Regions from separate parts of the Streptomyces sp. NBC_00209 genome, predicted to be linked through region 1. Evidence: riboswitches for the same ligand, from Rfam matches in the RefSeq annotation. Region 1 holds a riboswitch; each other region holds the start of a gene.
The links. Region 1 has a riboswitch for thiamine pyrophosphate ahead of thiC (phosphomethylpyrimidine synthase ThiC). Riboswitches for the same ligand answer to the same signal wherever they lie in the genome.

Region 1 (7,218 bases):
CATTTCGGTACCCCTCCACGAGGAGGATCGGTTGCTGCCCGCAGTCGAACGACTACGCGGTGAAGTGTCTAGCCTCTTGCGTTCGTTCGTGTTCTCTATCAGTATCTGAAAAATCACTCCTTGTGATCTGCTATCGCGTGCACCACGATGGCGTCAATAGGGCCATGGGGGATCATTCCTGGCCAGATTCATCTACTGCGGGGTTGAACGATGCGCGAGTCGGTTCAAGCTGAGGTCATGATGAGCTTCCTCGTCTCCGAGGAGCTCTCATTCCGTATCCCGGTGGAGCTCCGGTACGAAGTGTGCGATCCGTACGCGATCCGGATGACCTTCCATCTGCCCGGCGACGCCCCCGTCACCTGGGCCTTCGGCCGTGAGCTGCTGCTCGACGGCCTCAACAGCCCCAGTGGCGACGGCGATGTGCACATCGCGCCGACCGAGCCTGAGGGGCTGTGTGATGTACACATCCGGTTGCAGGTGGGCGCCGACCGTGCGCTCTTCCGGGCGGGCACGGCACCTCTTGTCGCCTTCCTCGACCGTACGGACAAGCTGGTGCCGCTCGGGCAGGAGTGCACGCTGGGTGACTTCGACGGCAACTTGGAGGAGGCGCTGGGGCGCATTCTGGCCGAAGAGCAGAACGCGGGCTGAAGCGGTCCACGGCCCGGGAGCCGTCTTGGCACTCGAACACGACACCTGCCGATCGGGTGAATCACGCTGTGTGTTCAGGTCACGACCTCGCCCGCCGTCGCCGGCCCCTGCCGCTCCGCACGGGTGCCGAAGCCCCGGCTTCCGCGCCGACCCCCGTGCGGTCCGCGGAGACGACCAGCGCCGCGAGCGCTGTCGTCACCGGCACGGAGGCGACCAGTCCGATCGAGCCCACGAGGGTGCGCACGATCTCCTCCGCCACCAGCTCGCTGTTGGCGACCGTCCCCACACTGCTCTGCGCGACCGTGAACAGCAGCAGGAGGGGCAGCGCGGCGCCCGCATAGGCGAGCACCAGGGTGTTGACCACGGAGGCGATGTGATCGCGGCCGATTCTGATCCCTGCCCGGTAGAGCTGATTCGCACTCATGGTGGGGTTCGCCTGGCGCAGCTCCCAGACCGCCGAGGTCTGGGTGACCGTGACGTCGTCAAGCACTCCCAGGGAGCCGATGATGACGCCGGCCAGCAGCAGTCCGCTCATGTCGATGTGCGGATACAGGCCGTGGATGAGGCCGGTGTTGTCGTCGGTGTTCCCGCTCAGGCTCGCCCAGCCGATGAAGAGCGAGCCCAGCAGCCCGATCAGGACCAGTGAGATCAGGGTGCCGATGACGGCGACGGAGGTGCGGGCGGTCAACCCGTGGCAGATGTAGAGCGCGATCAGCATGATCGCTCCGGCCCCGACGACCGCCACCAGCAGCGGATTCGAGCCCTGAAGTATCGCCGGAAGGATGAACAGGGTCAGTACGGCGAACGACAGGGCGAGCGCCACCAGGGCCATGACCCCGCGCATCCTGCCCACGAGCACCACCGCGAGGGCGAAGATCCCGGCCAGCAGTATCAGCGGGAACTTCCGGTTCACGTCCGTCACGGAGTACTGGAGGTCATGGGGCGCGTCGGGGGCGTACGCCACCACCACCCCCTGGCCCTCCCGCAGTTGCCTCGGCGCGTCCGGCTGCACGACTTCGACGAACCGGCGCCCCGAGTCGGGGCCGGTGGTGACCTCGACGGTGGCCTTCTCGCAGAGTCCGCCGGAAGCCGACCGGCCCTCGGGGGGTTGGGTCTCGCCGCTGACGGGAAGCTGGGCGGCGTTCACGTCCTTGCAGTCGACCTCGACGACGCTCACCACCTTTCCCTGCTGGGTCTGCCGGTCGAAACCGACGCCGGTCCGTTCGTGCGCCGGCGCACCATTCGGCCAGAGCACCACGAGACCGACGAGTACGGCGGTCGCGAAGGGGATCAGCACGGCGGCGATCACCTTGCGCAGATGGGTGGAGACGGGTGCGGCCGGGCCATGGCTGTGCGTGTGCGCGTGCTGATGGCCCTGCGGTTCTGAGTCGCGATGAGGGGGCGTCACCGGCCGATCATCGCAAGAAGGACGGGGCCCTCTGTTCAGCTCGCCCGTCCGAGGGCTAGCGTGGTGGCACCTTTGCACACGCGGGAGCTCGGAGCACCGGGCTGAGAGGGCGCTGACCGCCGTACGACCGTACGGGAGACGCTGCGCCGACCGCCGAACCTGTTACCGGGTAATGCCGGCGTAGGGAGTAGGTCTCATGACCACATCGGACACACGCACGCCTGCCTCCAATCAGGGCGACGAGGCCGGGAAGTCCATCGGCTGGCACAAGGGATACGTCCAGGGGCCGCGCCCCGACATCCGGGTGCCGGTCCGCCAGGTGCGCCTGACCAACGGCAAGGACATGACGCTGTACGACACGTCCGGGCCGTACACCGACCCCGCGGCCGAGACCGACGTCCGGCGCGGCCTCGCACCGCTCCGGGAGAACTGGATCATCGCCCGCAGCGACACCGAGGAGTACGCGGGCCGCCCCGCCCGCCCGGAGGACGACGGGCTCAAGCACACCTCGCCGCGGGGTGGGCTGCGCAATCTGGACGCGGTGTTCCCCGGTCGGCCGCGCCGCCCGCGGCGGAGCCGGGACGGCCGCCCCGTCACCCAGCTCGCGTACGCCCGCAGGGGCGAGATCACCCCGGAGATGGAGTACGTCGCGGTCCGCGAGAACGTGCCGGCGGAGGTGGTGCGCGAGGAGATCGCGGCCGGCCGCGCGGTGCTGCCCGTCAACGTCAACCACCCGGAGACCGAGCCGATGATCATCGGAAAGCGGTTCCTGGTGAAGGTCAATGCCAACATCGGCAACTCCGCGGTGACGTCCTCCATCGAGGAGGAGGTGGACAAGATGACGTGGGCGACCCGGTGGGGCGCGGACACGGTCATGGACCTTTCCACCGGCCGCAACATCCACACCACCCGTGAGTGGGTTCTTCGCAATTCACCCGTGCCGATCGGAACCGTCCCCCTTTACCAGGCCCTTGAGAAGGTCGACGGACGGGCGGAGGAACTGACCTGGGAGATCTACAAGGACACCGTCGTCGAGCAGGCCGAGCAGGGCGTGGACTACATGACGGTGCACGCCGGCGTACGCCTGCCGTACGTGCCGCTGACCGCCCGGCGCAAGACGGGCATCGTCTCCCGGGGCGGCTCGATCATGGCGGCGTGGTGCCTGGCGCACCACAAGGAGTCGTTCCTGTACGAGCACTTCGAGGAGCTCTGCGAGATCCTCGCCGCGTACGACGTGACGTACTCACTGGGCGACGGGCTGCGCCCCGGGTCGATCGCGGACGCCAACGACGAGGCCCAGTTCGCTGAACTGCGCACGCTCGGCGAACTGAACGCGGTCGCCAAGCGCTTCGGCGTGCAGACCATGATCGAGGGCCCGGGGCACGTCCCGATGCACAAGATCAAGGAGAACATCGACCTTCAGCAGGAGATCTGCGAGGAGGCGCCGTTCTACACGCTCGGCCCGCTGACCACCGACATCGCGCCGGCGTACGACCACATCACCTCGGGCATCGGCGCCGCGATGATCGCCTGGTGGGGGACGGCGATGCTCTGTTACGTGACGCCCAAGGAGCACCTGGGGCTGCCGAACCGGGACGATGTGAAGACCGGGGTCATCACGTACAAGATCGCGGCCCATGCCGCCGACCTGGCCAAGGGGCATCCGGGGGCGCAGGAATGGGACGACGCGCTGTCGGACGCCCGGTTCGAATTCCGCTGGGAGGACCAGTTCAACCTGGCGCTCGACCCGGACACGGCGCGGGAGTTCCACGACGAGACGCTGCCGGCCGAGCCCGCGAAGACGGCGCACTTCTGCTCGATGTGCGGTCCGAAGTTCTGTTCGATGAAGATCAGCCACAGCATCACCGAGCAGTTCGGCGGCGCGAACGGCGCGGAGGCGACGGCCGAGGAGATCGCCGAGGGGATGCTCGGCAAGTCGCGTGAGTTCGCTGCGGGCGGGAACCGGGTCTATCTGCCGTTGTCCGACTGACCTGGCACGGGACCGGCCGCGCACGGCTCCGGCGCCTTCCGCCGGGGCCGTGGCGGTCAGTCCAGTTCGTGCTCGGGACCGCCGAAGTCGGGGCTGGTGAAGTCCGGGCTGCTGTACGTGGGGCGGGGCGCCGCCGCCGGGCCCTCGTCCGGCCCGGCGAAGTCGGGCCTGCTGTAGCCGATCTTGGGAAGGCGGCCCGTGGGGCGGTGCGGGGCCGGGACCGCAGGACCGGCGGGCTCGGTGAGCGCGTCGCGCAGGAAGGGCACGATGCCCCGCTCCAGCAGCGCCTGCCGCCAGACGTCCTTGGCGAGGGCCACGTCGTCGGGCAGTTGCTCGCGGGCTTCCCGGGCCGGCAGGGACGTCGAGCCGTTGCGCAGGGCTGCGATGAGCAGGCCGATGGCGGCGACGAAGATGGCGGCGGCTGTGACGGCGGCGAAGAACCAGCCCGCGTCCACCATGGGACCGGCGAAGGCCGGTGGTGGCTCCAGCATCTTCAGGAGGTAGCCGACCAGCAGGAATATGGCCGCCGCCGTACCCGCCAGCATCGGCGCCAAAACGGTGACGACCGCTCCTAGGCCGGCGCCCGACTGACCGAGGCCGTCCGAAGCCGTGCCGGAAGCCGTGTCCCGGTCGGTGGTGCGTGCTTCGTCACGGGCCTTCACGTACTGCTCGTACTCGGCGGCGGCCGTGACGGTGATCAGGGCGACGGCCGCCAGCGCCATGGTGCGCAGCTGGGCGGCGCTGAGGCGTTCACCGACGGCGGCCAGTTCCGGTCGTTCGTGTGCGTGACGCAGTGCGTCGTCGAGGAGCCGTTCGTACTCGGGCCGGTCCTCGGTCAGCAGGTGCGGAGCGCTGTTCATCTGCATCCCCCGATGCTCCGTCGGGCCTGTGTGCCCGCTGGGTCCGGGCAGTTTGGGCGGAAACGGAGGAGAGCCTGCTACTGATAGGCCGATGGTAGAGCGCGCACAGCACGGGGTGACAGAGGGTTTCCGGAAATAGCCCCAGTACTCGGCGTGGTCAGCTCGGGATGCGTCTTCCCCGCGGGGCGTCAGTCATGCAGGGGGAGTTGGACGACCAGTAGCTTTCCGGCCATGGTCACCCCGCCGTCCATGGCGATGGCGAGCCCGTCCGCGTACACATGCGGCCCGTCGACCTGCGGCCCGGCGCCGTCCTCGCCGTCCTCGGAGCCGACCTCGCCGGTCAGGTACGGGATGGGGCTGTGACCATGGACGACGCGCCGGCCGCCGTAGGCCGCCATCAGCTCCTGGACGGCCTGAGCGCCCGAGTCGTCGCGGAAGGCGAACCGCTTGGTGAGCTTGCGGAACAGGTCCCAGCACTCGTCGGCGTCGTTACGCGTGAGGATGGCGTGGACCGTGTCGTTGACGTCCTCGATGGTGGAGCCGTAGTCGAGGTACGCCGTCGTGTCCGAGTGCATCAGGAGGTGCCCGTCCTCCTCGACGACGGCGTCGAGCCGGGACATCCACTGGAGGTGGACGTCCTGAAGGCGCTCCATGTCCGTCTTCTGCCCACCGTTGAGCAGCCAGGCGGCCTGGAAGGTGGCCGTTCCCGCGCCGGAGTTCACCGGGGTGTCGCCGAACCGCTTGGCGCCGATGAGCAGCAGTTCGTGGTTGCCCATCAGGGCCTTGCAGTAGCCGCCGGCGGCCGCGGCCTCGGCGGAGAGCCGCATGACGAGGTCGATGACGCCGATGCCGTCGGGGCCCCGGTCCGTGAAGTCGCCGAGGAACCAGAGGCGCGCGTTGCCCGCCGCCCAGCGGCCTTCGGAGTCGATCAGGCCCTGTTCCGCGAGGGCGGCGAGCAGCTCGTCCAGGTAGCCGTGGACGTCACCGACCACGTACAGGGGGCCGAGGCCCGGGTCGGCGGAGGGGCGCGGTTCGGGCACGGGCTGCACCTGGGCGGGTTGGTCGACGCTGATGACGGGAAGGTCGCGCGCCGTCGGGGTGTACCCCTCCGGCGTTTCGCCCTCGGGGAAGGCGTTCCCCGAGGGCGGCGACGCGGGTGGCGCGGGGGACTGCGCATAGGGCGGTACGCGGAAGTCGCGCAACGTCGCCGTCCGCACCGCGGGTTCCTGACCGGCCCCCTGTGTCATCGACCCCTCCACACCACCGTCGCGCCGCCGTACACCTGACGGGCCCTGCTGGTCGGGTTGGTCCGCGGTGTCGTGCGCCCATCATAGGAATGCAGATCGTGCTCTGGGACGCACCAGGGGTGGTGAATCCTTCCGCATGCCAGGTTCGTCGGTCGATTGGTCCTAATTGGGATGATCAGTCCCCTGCCGGGGAGCGCGGCGCACTGACCGTGGTGCGGGGCGGGCGGCGTTGCGAGGACGTCCGGACGATGAGCTCCGTCGGCACCACCCGTTCCACCGGACCGTCCTGGTCCACTCCCTCGATGGCGTCGATGAGCAGTTGGACGACTGCCGTGCCGATCCTCCGCGGCTTCAGCGAGAGCGTCGTGATGGGCGGCTCGGTCGTCGCGTACACCGTGGATTCGCTGCAGCAGACGAGCAGCAGGTCCTCGGGGACGCGCAGGCCGTAGCGGCGTGCGGCCGCCAGCAGGTCCGTGCCGTTGGGGTCGAAGAGCCCGTAGACGGCGTCGGGCCGGTCCGGACGGGCCAGCAGCCGGTCGGCGGCCACCGCCCCCGCGCACGGGTCATGGGCGGGATAGGACTCGTAGACCGGATCCTGTCCCACGCGCTCGCACCAGTGCAGGTAGGCGGTGGTGGAGAGCCGGGTGTACGTGTCGGTGGTGGTGCCGGTGAGCAGTCCGATACGGCGGGCCCCGGCGGCGGCGAGATGGTCGAGGAGGTCGAGCACGGCGGCCCGGTGGTCGTTGTCCACCCAGGCGGTCACGGGCAGCGATCCGGCGGGGCGGCCGTCGGAGACGACGGGCAGCCCCTGGCGGACCAGCTCGGAGACGACCGGGTCCTGGTCGGACGGATCGATGACGACGGTGCCGTCGAGCGCCACGTTGGACCAGACGTCGTGGCGCGAGGTCGCCGGCAGGATGACCAGGGCGTAGCCGCGGGCGAGGGCCGCTGAGGTGGCCGCTCTCGCCATTTCCGCGAAGTACGCGAACTCGGTGAAGGTGAAAGGTTCATCCCCGTACGTCGTCACGGTCAGGCCGATGAGGCCGGACTTGCCGGTACGGAGCG
Region 2 (7,218 bases), 1.8 Mb from region 1:
CGCAGACCGCGATGATGTACGGGCTGCTCTTCGTGATGGCCGTCGAGACGGTGGGCCTGGCCCTCCTCATCCCGTGGCCGGTGGTCCACCGGGTGTTCCTGGTGCTCGACCTGTACGGCCTTGTCCTGGTGCTGGCCCTGCACGCCGCCTGCGTCACCCGGCCGCACGTCGTGCACCCCGACGGCTCTCTGCGGATACGTTACGGAGCCCTGTTCGACCTCGTCGTGCCGCGCGACGCGGTCGCCTCGGCCCGGGTCGACCGGCGCTACCCGGAGGGCCGCCTGATCACCGTCTCCGACGACGGGGTCCTCGACCTGATCGTGGGCAGCCAGACCTCGGTGACCCTGGAGCTGAACCGGCCGCTGCCCTTCACCCGCCCGCTCGGCGCTCCGGAGGGGGCCCACACGATCCGCTTCCACGCCGACGACCCCCGCGCGCTGGTCGACGCGCTACGCCGGCCCGCCTGAGGGCGCGCGGCCCGGTCAGAACAGCGCGGGCAGCACCACGCACTCGGACGCGTCGAAGGTGACGCCCACCCGCGCACCCTCCTCCGGTGTCCCGCGCAGCGAGCACTCGGCCTCCAGCGCCGGGCCGTGCTCCGGGTGCAGGGTCACGGCGACATGGCTGCCCCGGAAGGTGCGCGCGCCCACGACGCAGCGCAGCCCCTTCTCCGGCCCGCCGATCCGTACCCCGGCCGGCCGCACCAGCAGGTCGCACGCGCCCTGCGGTGACCCCGCCGGCACCGGCACCTCGCCCCAGTCCGTGTCCGCCGCCTCGCCCTCGACGGTCGCCTCGACCACGTTGTCGAAGCCCAGGAACCGGGCCACGAAGGCGGAGGCGGGGCGCTGCCACACCTCCAGCGGGGTGCCCACCTGGGCGACGCGGCCCTCGCGCATCACGACGACCCGGTCGGCCAGCGCGAACGCCTCGCCCTGGTCGTGGGTGACGGCGAGCACGGTGGTGCCGAGGCGGCCGAAGAGGGCGCGCAGCTCCACGACGAGCCGTTCGCGCAGGCTGCGGTCCAGCTGGCCCAGGGGCTCGTCGAGCATCAGCAGCCTGGGGCTGGGGGCGAGGGCCCGGGCCAGGGCGACGCGCTGCTGCTCGCCGCCGGAGAGCGCGGCGACGGCGCGGCGTTCGGCGCCGGGGAGGCCCACGAGGTCGAGGAGTTCGGCGACGCGGCGGTCCTGTTCGCCCCGTCCGGCCCCGTGCATCCGCAGGCCGAAGGCGACGTTGGCGCCGACGTCCCGGTGCGGGAAGAGCTGGTGGTCCTGGAACATCAGGCCGAGGCCGCGCCGGTGGACCGGGATGCCGTCCTGGTCGGTGCCGTCGAGCAGGACCCGGCCGCCGTCCGGCTCCTGGAGCCCGGCGACCAGGCGCAGCAGGGTGGACTTGCCGCTGCCGCTCGGCCCGAGGACGCAGACGGTCTCGTGGTCGGCGACCTCCAGATCGACCCCGTCGAGCGCGGCCCGGTCACCGAAGCGGACGGTGGCCGATTCGAGCGTCAGCATCTTTCAGAACTCCCCGGATCGGTCGGTGCGGATGCGTTCGAGCAGCAGCAGCGACACCGCGCACACGAGCATCAGGACGGTGCTGAGGGCCATGGCCTGGCCGTAGTTGAGGTCCCCGGACCGGCCGAGCAGCCGCGCCACGGCCACCGGCAGCGTCGGGTTGTCGGGCCGCGCGATGAACACGGTCGCGCCGAACTCCCCCAGCGACACGGCGAACGCGAACCCGGCGGCGACCAGCAGCGCCCGCCGTACGAGCGGGAAGTCCACCTCGCGCCAGGCCCGCAGCGGCGAGGCCCCGAGCACCGCCGCCGCCTCGCGCAGCCGCGCGTCCACAGCTCGGAGCACCGGCAGCATGGTCCGTACGACGAAGGGCACCCCGACCAGCGCCTGGGCGAGCGGCACCAAAATCCAGGAGGTACGGAGGTCCAGCGGCGGCTTGTCCAGGGTGATCAGGAAGCCGAAGCCGACGGTGACCGCGGAGACCCCGAGCGGCAGCATCAGCAGCGCGTCGAAGCCCCGGACCAGCCGGCCCGCCCGCCGGGTGAGCGCGGCGGCTGCGAGCCCCCCGACGACAAGGGCGATCAGGGTCGCGACGAGGGCGTAGCGCAGGGAGTTCCCGATGGCCTCGACCGGCGCCACCAGGAACGTACCGCTGTTGGCGTCCGCCGAGGTCAGCGCGCGGTAGTAGGCGAACCCGGAGCCGCCCAGCGAGCGTTCCACCAGCACCGCGAGCGGCAGCAGGACCAGCACCAGCACGCTCAGCAGGACCCCGGCGAGCAGCGTCCACTGCCCGGCCCCCTGCGGCTTGCGCGCGGTCATGGCCGGGTCGACCAGCTTCAGCGCGCGCTCCCTGCGGCGTACGGTCCAGGCGTGCACGGCGAGGATCGCGCCGACGGCGGCGAACTGCACGAGCGTCAGCACGGCGGCCGTGGGCAGGGCGAGCAGCTGCGCGGTCTGCCGGTAGATCTCCACCTCCAGCGTGGAGAAGCCGGGACCTCCGAGGATCTGTACGACCCCGAAGGAGGTGAAGGTGAAGAGGAAGACCATCAGCGCGGCGGCGGCCACGGCTGGGGCGAGCGCGGGCAGCGTGACGCGCCGCCACGCGGTGAACCGGCTCGCCCCCAGCACCCGGGCGGCCTCCTCCTGGCGCGGGTCGAGCTGCGCCCAGAGCCCGCCGACGGTCCGCACGACGACCGCGTAGTTGAAGAAGACGTGCGCCAGCAGGATCGCCCACACCGTGGTGTCGAGCCGTACGCCCCACAGCTCGTCCAGCAGCCCACCGCGTCCGAGCAGCGCGAGGAACGCGGTGCCCACGACGACGGTCGGCAGCACGAACGGCACCGTGACCACGGCCCGCAGCACCTGCTTGCCGGGGAAGTCGAACCGGGCGAAGACATACGCGCCGGGCAGCGCGATCAGCAGGGTCAGCGCGGTCGAGGCGAGCGCCTGCCACAGCGTGAACCACAGGACGTCCCGGATCTCCGGCCGGGTCAGCACCTCGCCGAACCGGCCGAACTGCCAGACGCCGTCCGCCTTGAGCCCCCGGCCCACGATCGCGGCGACCGGGTAGGCGAAGAACACGGCGAAGAACGCGACGGGCACGGCCATCAGGCCGAGCCGCACCGCGGTCCCGCGCCGGGCCCGGGCGCGTGCCGACCTCCCGCGCGCGCCCGGTCCGCGTACGGGAGTCTTCGCTACTTCACTACGAGCGAGGACCATGACTGGACCCACTGCTCACGGTTCTTGGCGATGGCGTCCGGGGCGACGGTCGCCGGCTTCTCCGCGGTGGCACCGAACTCGGTGAAGAGCCCGGGCACCTTCGCGTCCTTCGCGACCGGGCTGACGAACATGGTGAGCGGCATGTCCTCCTGGAACTTCTTCCCGATCAGGAAGTCCAGCAGGGCCTTGCCGCCCGCCTCGTTCTTCGCGCCGTCCAGCAGACCCGCGAACTCGATCTGGCGGAAGCACGTCCCGGTGGCGACCCCGGTCGGCGCGGTCTTCGGCCGCGGGTCCGCGTACAGCACCTCGACGGGCGGGCTGGAGGCGTAGCTGACGACGAGCGGGCGGTCGGCCTTGGCCTTCCTGCCGCCGGCCGAGCCGGAGAACTCCTCGTTGTACGCCTGCTCCCAGCCGTCCACGACCTTGACGCCGTTGTCCTTCAGCTTCTTCCAGTAGTCCTGGTAGCCGTCCTCGCCGAAGGTGCCGACGGTGCCGAGGAGGAAGCCGAGGCCGGGCGAGGAGGTCGCGGCGTTCTCGGTGACGAGCAGGTCCTTGTACGCGGGCTTCGCCAGGTCGGCGAAGGTCTTCGGCGGCGCGAGCTTCTTGTCGGCGAAGTACTTCTTGTCGTAGTTGACGCAGATGTCGCCGGTGTCGACCGGGGTGACCCGGTGCTTGTCCGCGTCCAGCTGGACATCGGCCGGGACCCGGTCCAGGCCCTTGGCCTCGTACGGCGTGAACAGGCCGTTGTCGAGGGCGCGCGAGAGCAGGGTGTTGTCGACGCCGAAGAACACGTCGCCGCGCGGGGAACCCTTGGTCAGGATCTCCTGGTTCAGGGCGGCGCCCGCGTCCCCGCTCTTGAGGACCTTGACGGTGTAGCCGGTCTCCCGGGTGAACTCCTTCAGCACGTCCTTGGAGGCGTTGAAGGAGTCGTGGCTGACCAGGGTGACGGTCTTGGAACCGGAGCCCTTGGTCGAACCGGAACCGGACGCCGAGTCGTCGGAACTTCCGCAGCCGGCCAGCGCGGTGACGCCGAGCGCGGCGGCGACGGCCGCCACCGCGGCCTTCTGGGTGGTGCTCATGTGTGATTCCTCCTGGAGTGACCAGGAAGAGACGCGGCCCTGCCCGCACACCGGCGCGGAGCCGGAAGCGGGCAGGGCGCAACAGCTTGAGTATGGTCCGAACTTCCTACCCGGAATGACCCGGGCGAGGTTCAGAGGGTCTGCGGCCAACCTGTCCTTGGTGCCGCACTCTCAGCGCTGTGGCGCTCCCCTGTCGGAATATGCAGTTGATTTCGGCCCCAGGCTACACGGCCGTTTTCGGCCGTGACCCCGGGCACCGACGGTCGCCCGCCTCAGCGCTCGGAGGCCGCCAGCTGCCCGCAGGCGCCGTCGATCTCCTGGCCCCGGGTGTCCCGGACGGTGACCGGCACGCCGTGGTTCGCGATGGCCTCCACGAACGCCCGCTCGTCCTCGGGCCGCGAGGCGGTCCACTTGGAGCCGGGCGTCGGGTTGAGCGGGATGAGGTTGACGTGGACCCGCTTGCCCTTGAGGAGGCGGCCCAGCAGGTCTCCGCGCCACGCCTGGTCGTTGATGTCGCGGATCAGGGCGTACTCGATGGAGATGCGGCGGCCCGACTTCTCCGCGTACTCCCACGCGGCGTCCAGCACCTCGCGCACCTTCCACCGGGTGTTCACCGGCACGAGGGTGTCGCGCAGCTCGTCGTCCGGGGCGTGCAGCGAGACCGCGAGGCGGCACTTGAACCCCTCGTCGGCGAACCGCAGCATCGCGGGCACCAGGCCGACGGTGGACACGGTGATCCCGCGCTGCGAGAGGCCGAGGCCGTCGGGCTCCGGGTCGGTCAGCCGGCGGATCGCGCCGACGACGCGGTTGTAGTTGGCCAGCGGCTCGCCCATGCCCATGAACACGATGTTGGACAGCCGGGCGGGGCCGCCGGGGACCTCACCGTCGCGCAGGGCCCGCATGCCGTCCACGATCTGGTGGACGATCTCCGCGGTGGAGAGGTTCCGGTCGAGACCGGCCTGCCCGGTCGCGCAGAACGGGCAGTTCATCCCGCAGCCGGCCTGCGAGGAGATGCACATCGTGACCCGCTCCGGGTAGCGCATCAGGACGGACTCGACCAGCGTCCCGTCGTGCAGCTTCCAGAGGGTCTTACGGGTGGTGTCGTCGTCGCAGCTGACGTGCCGGACGACGGACATCAGGTCGGGGAACATCGCCTCGGCGAGCTTGTCCCGCGATCCGGCCGGGATGTTGGTCCACTCGGCCGGGTCGTGCGCGTACCGCGCGAAGTAGTGCTGCGAGAGCTGCTGGGCGCGGAACGGCTTCTCGCCGACCGCGGCGACGGCCTCCCTGCGCTCGGCGGGCGTGAGGTCGGCGAGGTGCCGCGGCGGCTTCTTGGCTCCGCGGGGCGCGACGAAAGTGAGTTCTCCGGGCTTAGGCATGGTTCCTCCAGTGTCGCAGACGCGCGGAGGTACCCCGGTGCGTCGCGGTGAGGGACGGCTCACGGGGTAACCGGAACACCACAGGGAGTTCGTAGCCGCCGCGCAGGAGGTAGGTGCCGTGCACACCGTCAAACACTGGTTCAACGACAGCCTGATCGGGCAGGGCGTGGTGGTCTTCGGACTCGGCGTGGGTCTGAACGCACTGTTACGCCACGACGAGCATCCGGCCATGTGGCTGGTCCAGGGCGCCGTCTACACCGTCGTCGTGATGGTGGCCCTGGTCCTCCAGCGGAGGCGGACGAGCCGGGTCACGGGCGCCTCCCCGAGCGCCGTCGCCGGGCTCCTGCGGAAGATCCGCCACCACGAGGTGCCGCGCGACCCGCAGGAGCGGGCCGTGCTGCGGCGACTCGTCGACGACCAGCTGGGCCGGATCGAGCGGGGCAAGCGGTGGCTGCCGTACTGGCTGGGCGCCATGGGCCTGGTCGCCATCGGTCTGCTCGTCCTGGGCGCCACCCGTGGCTCCCTCGGGTACGCCCTGCTCTTCGCCGCCTTCGTGGCGGTGTTCTGTGCCTGGATCCTGTGGATGCGCCGCCGGGCGGTGGCCCTCTACCGCGACATGCGGGTGGCGCTGCGCGAACAGGGCTGACGCCACATGGCTGAGGGGCCACCGCTCGCGAGCGGTGGCCCCTCAGCCATGTGCGGACGCCGGTCTCAGCCGGAGCCGACGAACAGCACGAGCAGCAGCCAGACCACCGGGGCGGTCGGCAGCAGGGAGTCCAGCCGGTCCATGATCCCGCCGTGGCCGGGCAGCAGCGTGCCCATGTCCTTGATCCCGAGGTCCCGCTTGATCATGGACTCGCCCAGGTCGCCCAGGGTGGCGCTGGCCGCGACCGCGAGGCCCAGCAGCAGCCCCTGCCACCAGGAACCGTCATCGATCAGGAACTGCATGCACAGCGCACCGGCCACCATGGCGAAGGTGACCGCTCCGAACAGGCCCTCGCGGGTCTTGCCGGGGCTGATGCGCGGAGCCAGCTTGTGCTTGCCGAACCGCCAGCCGACCGCGTACGCCCCCGTGTCGCTGACCACGGTCAGCAGCAGGAAGGTCAGCACCCGCTGCGGGCCGTCGTCGGCTTTCAGGAGCATGGCGACGAAGGTGGCCAGGAAGGGCACGTAGAACGCGGCGAAGATGCCCGCCGTGACGTCCCTGAGGTAGTCCTCGGGCGGCTGCGCCATCCGCCACACGAGCACCGCCAGGGCGGTCAGGGCCATGGCGATCCAGGCGCCCTCGGCCTCGCGCGCGTATCCGGCGATCACCATGGCGGCGCCGCCGACGGCGAGCGGCACGAGGGGCGCCTTGATGCCCTTGCGCTCCTCCAGCCGGGAGGTGAGCTCCCAGAGGCCGACCACGACGGCGAGCACGATGACGCCGACGAAGACGGCCTTGACGAAGAAGAGCGAGACGACGACCAGGGCGCCGAGCCCCAGACCGACCCCTATGGCGGCTCCCAGGTCCCGGCCCGCGCGCTTCTTCTG
Region 3 (7,218 bases), 3.2 Mb from region 1:
CGCCGGAGCGGGCGCAGGAGCTCTACACCGCCGTGCTCGACATGCTGAGGGAGAACGGCTACGAGTCGCTGACGATGGAGGGGGTCGCCGCCCGGTCCCGTTGCGGCAAGTCCACGCTCTACCGCCAGTGGGGCTCGAAGCCCGAGCTGGTGGTGGCCGCCCTGCACGGCACCCGGCGCGGCGCCCTGCGGAAGATCGACACCGGTTCGCTGGCGGGTGACCTGCTGGAGGCGGCGCGGGCGATCGGCGAGGGCGCGGGCCGCGACACGCCTCTGATGCTGGCGCTGAGCCATGCGGCGCTGCAGAGCCCGGAGCTGCTGTGCGCGCTGCGCGAGTCGCTGATCCTGCCGGAGATGGCCGCGGTCGACGCGCTCGTACGACGCGGAGTGGAGCGCGGCGAGGTGGCGCCGGACAACCGGGCGGCGGAGTTCGTCTCCGCGCAGCTGCTCGGCGTGATGCGGGCCCGCCCGATGCTGGCAGGCACCCACGCGGACGAGACCTACCTCGTCCGCTTCGTGGAGGCCGCGGTCCTTCCCGCACTCGGCCTGGACGCCCCGGCGTCCGGGTCCTGACAGACGTGGGCCGTCGTCCGAGCGGATGACGGCGGCCCGCTCGCGCCGCACCGTGGGGACGGGGGCGGCGCGCACCCGGCCGGCCGGTGACTTCCCTGAAGTCACCGGCCGTTCGCGTACTCGGAACCTCCCTTATTCGTCCTCTTGACGATAAGGCGGGATTCCGCTTATCGTCGTCATGACGAAAACGACTTCAGGGGGTCCCCATGGCCGACATCACCCGCCGCTTCGGCCGGCGCCATCTCCGCTCGGCGCCCACCGCGCACATCCGCCACCACAAGCGCGGCAAGCTGACCCACGACGGGGCCGGACTGAGCTTCTGGTACCGGTCGCTGAGCGCCGCGCTCTCCGAGGTGCCGGTCAACGACCGCGAGCTGGCCATGGCGTTCCACGCGCGCACCGCCGACTTCCAGGACGTCACGGTCCAGGCCACCGTCACCTACCGGATCAGCGACCCCGCCGAGGCGGCCGCCCGCCTCGACTTCTCCATCGACCCGGACACCGGCGCCTGGCGCGGCGCCCCCCTCGAACAGATCGCCACCCTGCTCACCGAGACCGCCCAGCAGCACACCCTCGACGTGCTGGCCCGCACCCCGCTGGCCGGTGCCCTGGTCGACGGGGTCGCCGCCGTCCGCGAGCGGGTGGCGGCCGGTCTCGCCGCCGAGCCGAGGCTCCCCGCCACCGGCATCGACGTGGTCGCCGTCCGCGTCGTCGCCATCCGCCCCGAGGCCGAGGTGGAGCGCGCCCTGCGCACCCCCGCCCGCGAGCAGATCCAGCAGGAGGCCGACCGGGCCACGTACGAGCGGCGCGCCGTGGCCGTCGAGCGCGAGCGGACCATCGCCGAGAACGAGCTCGCCAGCCAGATCGAGCTGGCCCGGCGCGAGGAGCAGCTGGTCGAGCAGCGCGGCACCAACGCCCGCCGGGAGGCCGAGGAGAGCGCCGCCGCCGACGGGGTGCGCGCCGAGGCGGAGGCCGCCCGCACGGTGCGGCTCGCGGGGGCCGAGGCGGAGGCGGCCCGGCAGGTGGGCGCGGCGCGCGCCGAGGCGCAGGCGGCCTGGCTGCGGGCGCACGGCGAGGTGGAGGCCGCGACGCTGCACGCGCTGGCGGCCACCCGGCTCGCCGAGAACCTGCCGCACATCGACAGCCTCACCCTGTCGCCGGACGTGCTCACGGGCCTGCTCAGCAAGCTGGGCCGGCCGGAGGCCGGGGCGTGAGCCTGGCCCCGCGGGCGGTCCTCGTCCACCGCACCACGGAGTACGAGGAGCTTCTCGCCCGCCACGGCACGCACGGCCAGGCCGCGTTCCTCCTGGCCGCGCGGGGCCGGTCCATCGAGGAGGTGGCCCGGTGGCACGAGCGGACCCGGCAGGCCCTGGCGGATGTGGCAGCGGCCGTTCCGCTCACCTGGCGGCACTGCCGGGTGGAGCGGGCCGACCTGGACCGGTTCCTGTTCGCGCCGGAGGACGTGGTGGTGGTCGTCGGGCAGGACGGCCTGGTCGCCAACGCCGCGAAGTACCTCGCCGGCCAGCCGGTCATCGGCATCGACACCGATCCGGGCCGCAACCCCGGCGTCCTGGTGCGCCACCGGCCGGCCGACGCGGCGGCGCTGATGCGGGCGTCCGTGGTGCCGGCCGGGCGGGCCGACGCGCTGACGATGGTGGAGGCGGTGGCCGACGACACGCAGCGGCTGCTCGCCCTGAACGAGGTCTACCTGGGCCCGCCCGGCCACCAGACGGCCCGTTACCGGCTCGGGCCCGACACCGCGGACTCCCCCGCCGAGCCGCAGGCGTCCTCCGGCGTCCTGGTCGGCACCGGCACCGGGGCGACCGGCTGGCTGCGCTCGCTCTGGCAGGAGCGTCGCAGCCCCCTCCCGCTGCCCGGACCCGCCGATCCCCGGCTGCTCTGGTTCGTCCGGGAGGCGTGGCCCTCGCCGTCGACCGGCACCTCGTTCGTCGCGGGCGAGCTGGGGCCCGGGCAGGGGCTGCGGCTGACCGTGGAGTCGGACCGGGTGGTGGTGTTCGGCGACGGGATGGAGGCGGACGCGCTGGAGCTGACGTGGGGGCAGAGCGTACGGCTCGGCGTCTCCGAGACCTCGCTGCGGCTGGCGGTGTGAGCGCGGCGGCGGACACGGCATCCCCGTAAGCTCCTCAACGCCCACCGCCCCGCCCCTTCAGAGGAGCAGCATGGCCACCGAGGACCCCCTCGCCCCTTCCCGTAACACCCGGCCGCCCAAGGCCCAGGCGGCGCTGGGGGTCGGGGTGATCGTGCAGGACGCGCAGGGCCGGATCCTGCTCGGCCGGCACCACAGCGGCACCTGGGAGCTGCCCGGCGGCAAGGTCGACCCGGTACCGGAGTCCGTCGCGGCGGCCGCCGTGCGGGAGCTGCGCGAGGAGACCGGGCTGACGGTCCCCGAGGACCGGGTCACCGTCTTCGCGATGCTGCACGACGCCCTCGGCGGCATCAACCGCGTGACGATGGCCGCCCTGGTGCGCGTGGACACCGGCGCGGCGCGGGTGACCGAGCCGCATCTGATCAGCACCTGGGAGTGGACGCCGCTCGACGCGCTCCCGTCGCCGCTCTTCGACCCGTCGGCGCAGATCCTCGCGACCTGGCGCCCGGACCTCGGCATCCCGCATCAGCCCGTTCACCGGCTCCCCCTCGCGACCGAGAAGCCCCAGGTGAGCCCCTAAGCAAATTAATCGTTTGCCTAGGGGCCATAGGCAGAGTTAGCTTCGTGGGTATGAAGGCCCTGACCGAGCAGGACATCCGCTCATCGTTCGTGAATTGCTCCAAGGGGGAAGCCAAGCGCCTGCCGCTCCCCCGCGATTTCGAGGAACTGCCGTGGGACGACCTCGACTTCCTCGGCTGGCGCAACCTGTCCGCGCCGGGACGCAGCTACATCGTCACCGAACACGAGGGCAGGCCCGCCGGGATCTCGTTGCGCTTCCCGTCGCAGCAGCGCGGCTTCCTGCACCGGAGCATGTGCTCGCTCTGCCTGACCACGCACCCGGGCAGCGGGGTCTCCCTGATGACCGCCCGCAAGACCGGTCCCGCCGGGCGTGACGGCAATTCCGTCGGCCTGTACATGTGCACCGACCTGGCCTGCTCGCTGTATGTGCGCGGGAAGAAGACGGTGGACTCCGGGGCCCGCTTCAAGGAGAGCCTGACCACGGAGGAGCAGATCGCGCGCACGGTCGGCAATCTCCACGCGTTCGTGAAGAAGCTCTTCAGCTGACCCTCGCGACGACATCGGGCGGGCCGGCGCTATTCTGGCCGCCACACCGGACACGGGGTGCCCCGCACGGGGCTGAGATCACACCCGTCGAACCTGAACCAGTTAGCACTGGCGGAGGGATGTCTTCATGTCGTTGCCGTATGCCCAGGACGAGCGCGCCGCTTTCGGCGGGCGGATGCCCACCGCCCCCGGCGATCTGCGCATCGAGGCGAACGGGATAGCCCCGGTCCCCGAGGACCGCCGCTACGGCCGGGCGGGCCGGCTGTTCACCGTCTGGTTCGCGCCCAACCTGACCATGACCGGCGTCTTCACCGGCACCGTCGGCATCGCGCTCGGCCTGGACTTCGCGACCGCGCTCACCGCCGTCGTGCTCGGCACCCTCGTCGGCGCCGCGCCGACCGCGTATCTGGGCACCTGGGGCAGCCGCACCGGGTCCGGGCAACTGCCGCTCGCCCGGCTGGCGTTCGGACCGGGCGTCGTGCTGCCGGGCGCCCTGCAATGGCTGTCGTCCATCGCCTGGGACGCCCTGATCGGTCTGTTCGGCGGGGACGCGCTGGCACAGCTGTGCGGCTGGCCGTTCTGGCTGGGGGTGCTGGTCATGATGGCCGCGCAGGGTGCGCTCGGGGTGCTGGGTTACGAGGTGATCCACCGGCTCCAGACCGTGATGACGTTCGCCCTGGCCGCCGCCTTCGCCGTGCTCGCCGCGAAGCTCCTGAACGGGGTGGACCCGGTGACCGCTCCGGCCGTGCACGGCGCGGACCGGGCCGGGGCGTTCGTCCTGACCTGCACCATCGCCCTGAGCCTGGCGCTGTCCTGGGCGCCGTACGCGAGCGACTTCAGCCGCTACCTGCCGCGCGAGACGTCCCGGCCGCGCATGTTCTGGTGCACGCTGGGCGGGATCAGCGCCTCCTTCGTGGCGGTCCAGACGATCGGGCTGTGGGGTGCGTCGGTCTTCACGGACCAGACCGCGCGCGGCATCGACTCGCTGCTCGGCGGGGGCGCGCTCGGGGCGTTCGGGCTGCTCGCGGTGGCGCTGGCCGCACTGTGCAGCAACGCGATGAACGACTACAGCGGTTCGCTCGCGTTGCAGACCATGGGGGTACGGCTGCCGCGTCCGGTGGCCGCGGCGCTCGCCGCCGCCCTGGGGTTCCCGCTGGTGCTGTGGATGCACGCGGCGGACACGACCGCCCGCTTCCAGAACGTGCTGCTGCTCGTCGGCTACTGGATCCCCGGCTTCGTGGCGATCGTGTCCGTGGACTGGCTGGTCCGCGCCCGGGCCCGGCGGGGCGCCCCCGTCGACCTCGCGGCCGAGCACGCCCGGCCGCGCCCGTGGTGGCCGGCGCTCGCCGCGTTCGCCGTGGCCTTCGCGGCGGCGGTGCCGTTCATGAGCACCGGGCTGTACGTGGGGCCGGTGGCCGAGGCGTTGCACGGGGCGGACCTGGCGTACGGGGTGGCGTTCCTCGTGGCGCTCGCGGTGTACGCCCCGCTGCGGATGCGCCGGCCACGGCCGCCAACTGCTTGACCGCCACGCGTCGTCTCCTCCCCCGGACCGACGCGGCGCGAGGGACACCATCGACCGGGTAGGTGACAGCTCCGCGGCCTCTGAACCGCGTGGCGCGGCGCGGAATCGGGCCTGCCTGTCACACCGGCCGGCGAGCCGTTCCGGCCCCCCGCGAAGTTCTGCGCGGGGGGCCAGGAATCTGTGCACGCGATGCCACGTTTCCGCCGCTCCAGGGGTTGTTGGGGTCGGTGCGGGGGGTTACGGCCGCGTGCGCGGGTGGCCCTTCCCCGGCCGTCCGAAGAGGTGGTCGATCCAGCGGGTGACGTCGGGCAGGGACGCCGACAGGACGCCGCGGTGGTCGGCTTCGGGGTAGGTGTACGAGGTGACGTGGACGCCGTTCGCCCGCAGCTGCTTGTCCAGGGCGGCGGTCCAGGCGGGCTGGATGACCGCGTCCTTGCCGCCCTGGGCGAGCAGCACGGGGACGCGCGGGGACAGCAGACCCGGCTCGTTGTCGGCGAGCACCTGGTCGAGGGCGGTGAGATCGGCGCCCTTGCGGAAGATCTCGTCGCTCTTCAACGAGCCCCAGGAGTCCGGAGCGCGGAGCTGGGCGCTGCACCTACGGTCCGCGTCACCGGCCACCGCCAGGGCCTTCGGCGTGAAGATGTCCTGGTCGGGCATGGAGCGTACGGTCTGCGCGCCACGGACGATCAGCGGGAAGAAGTCGCTCACCCCGGCGAGCGGCTGCTCGCGCAGCGCCGGCACGGCCGCGCTGAGCTGCGAACCCGGCGCCAGTGCGGCCGCCCCGAGCAGCCGCAGTTCCGGCGTCCAGCGGTTGGCGAGGTCGGCGGCGAAGACGGCCGCGTGCCCGCCCTCCGAGTGGCCGTACGCCACCCACTCGTCGCTGAGGTGCCCGGAGAGCTGGTGCGCGGCACGGGTCAGGTCAGCGGCCGCCCGCGCCTCCGCCTCGCCCACGAGGTAGCTGTGCGTGCCGTCCGTCCCCAGGCCCTGGTAATCGGTCCGGGTCACCGCGTACCCCCGCGCCACCCAGGGGGCCACGGTGTCCTGCATCGCCTGGAGGTAGTCGTGCGCCGGGCCGTTCGCGGTGTCCCGCGACGGAGCGCAGGCGTCCGCCACCCCCGTCGTACCGTGCAGCCAGGAAAGCACCGGCCGGCCACCGGCCGGGGGCCGCCCGTGCGGGATCGCGACCGTGCCCGAGACGGCCACCGCCTTGCCCTGCGGGGTCACCGAGCGGTACAGCACCCGCCAGTTGTCGGCCCCCGCGAAGGCCGCGACCCCGGTCAGCCGCTGCGCCCGGATCAGCGTGCCGTGCCGCCCGTGCTCCACCAGGGCACGGGACGCATGGGAGAAGCCCTCACCGCGCGGCCCCTCGGGAACCCCGCCCCCGTGGCCCGCCGCCGCGGACGGTGTCGCGGCAAGCAACGCCGCGAGGACGCCGGACGCGCAGCCGGCCGCGATCGACCTGGCGGTCCCTGAGTACATGCGTCGCTCAGCCATGTGGTTTTCCGGCCTCTCTCCTGGGAAACGCTGTCGCCGGTCCCGCACAGCACGCCTGCTCGACGCACCGGCCCGGGGCGAAGCTCTGAATGATGATTCATTACTTCCTCCGCGCTCCGCAAGACCCTGACGCGGGCCGACGCGGCGCGTGGAGAAACGGGCCCGCGGCCACGGGCTTCCAGGAAGGACGAAGGGTGGTAACGGTGGGTCAGCGCACAGTCGGCGGCGACCGCGGGCGGCGCGCCGCAGCCCGGAGGGGAAGCTTGGCCCGCGGACCCCAACTCTCGGCAAAGAAACCTGGTTCGACACCCACCGACAGGTCCCGAAGAGCCCACTTGGTCAGGTGAGTGGCCTTTACACCGTTTGATGGCATGCAGAGTTGCCGGTCTCCTCGCGTC

Region 2: it holds a riboswitch for thiamine pyrophosphate, as region 1 does, so the genes downstream of both, OG867_RS06960 (thiamine ABC transporter substrate binding subunit) here and thiC (phosphomethylpyrimidine synthase ThiC) in region 1, are expected to answer to the same signal.
Region 3: it holds a riboswitch for thiamine pyrophosphate, as region 1 does, so the genes downstream of both, OG867_RS01320 (purine-cytosine permease family protein) here and thiC (phosphomethylpyrimidine synthase ThiC) in region 1, are expected to answer to the same signal.

What each region holds. Positions count from the first base shown of each region.
Region 1 is NZ_CP108121.1:3,464,844-3,472,061, reverse strand. Features, by position in the region: gene OG867_RS15635 (IclR family transcriptional regulator) at 1-109, shown strand, start outside; gene OG867_RS15630 (SsgA family sporulation/cell division regulator) at 211-648, shown strand; gene OG867_RS15625 (YibE/F family protein) at 728-2,056, opposite strand; TPP riboswitch at 2,127-2,260, shown strand; gene thiC (phosphomethylpyrimidine synthase ThiC) at 2,253-4,046, shown strand; gene OG867_RS15615 (hypothetical protein) at 4,103-4,912, opposite strand; gene OG867_RS15610 (metallophosphoesterase) at 5,095-6,153, opposite strand; gene OG867_RS15605 (LacI family DNA-binding transcriptional regulator) at 6,329-7,218, opposite strand, start outside.
Region 2 is NZ_CP108121.1:1,618,302-1,625,519, forward strand. Features, by position in the region: gene OG867_RS06945 (hypothetical protein) at 1-467, shown strand, start outside; gene OG867_RS06950 (ABC transporter ATP-binding protein) at 483-1,508, opposite strand; gene OG867_RS06955 (ABC transporter permease) at 1,512-3,116, opposite strand; gene OG867_RS06960 (thiamine ABC transporter substrate binding subunit) at 3,203-4,306, opposite strand; TPP riboswitch at 4,392-4,508, opposite strand; gene rlmN (23S rRNA (adenine(2503)-C(2))-methyltransferase RlmN) at 4,579-5,685, opposite strand; gene OG867_RS06970 (hypothetical protein) at 5,804-6,331, shown strand; gene OG867_RS06975 (phosphatidate cytidylyltransferase) at 6,397-7,218, opposite strand, start outside.
Region 3 is NZ_CP108121.1:270,848-278,065, forward strand. Features, by position in the region: gene OG867_RS01295 (TetR/AcrR family transcriptional regulator) at 1-572, shown strand, start outside; gene OG867_RS01300 (SPFH domain-containing protein) at 779-1,786, shown strand; gene OG867_RS01305 (hypothetical protein) at 1,783-2,682, shown strand; gene OG867_RS01310 (NUDIX hydrolase) at 2,753-3,259, shown strand; gene OG867_RS01315 (FBP domain-containing protein) at 3,310-3,804, shown strand; TPP riboswitch at 3,848-3,941, shown strand; gene OG867_RS01320 (purine-cytosine permease family protein) at 3,932-5,326, shown strand; gene OG867_RS01325 (alpha/beta hydrolase family protein) at 5,564-6,820, opposite strand.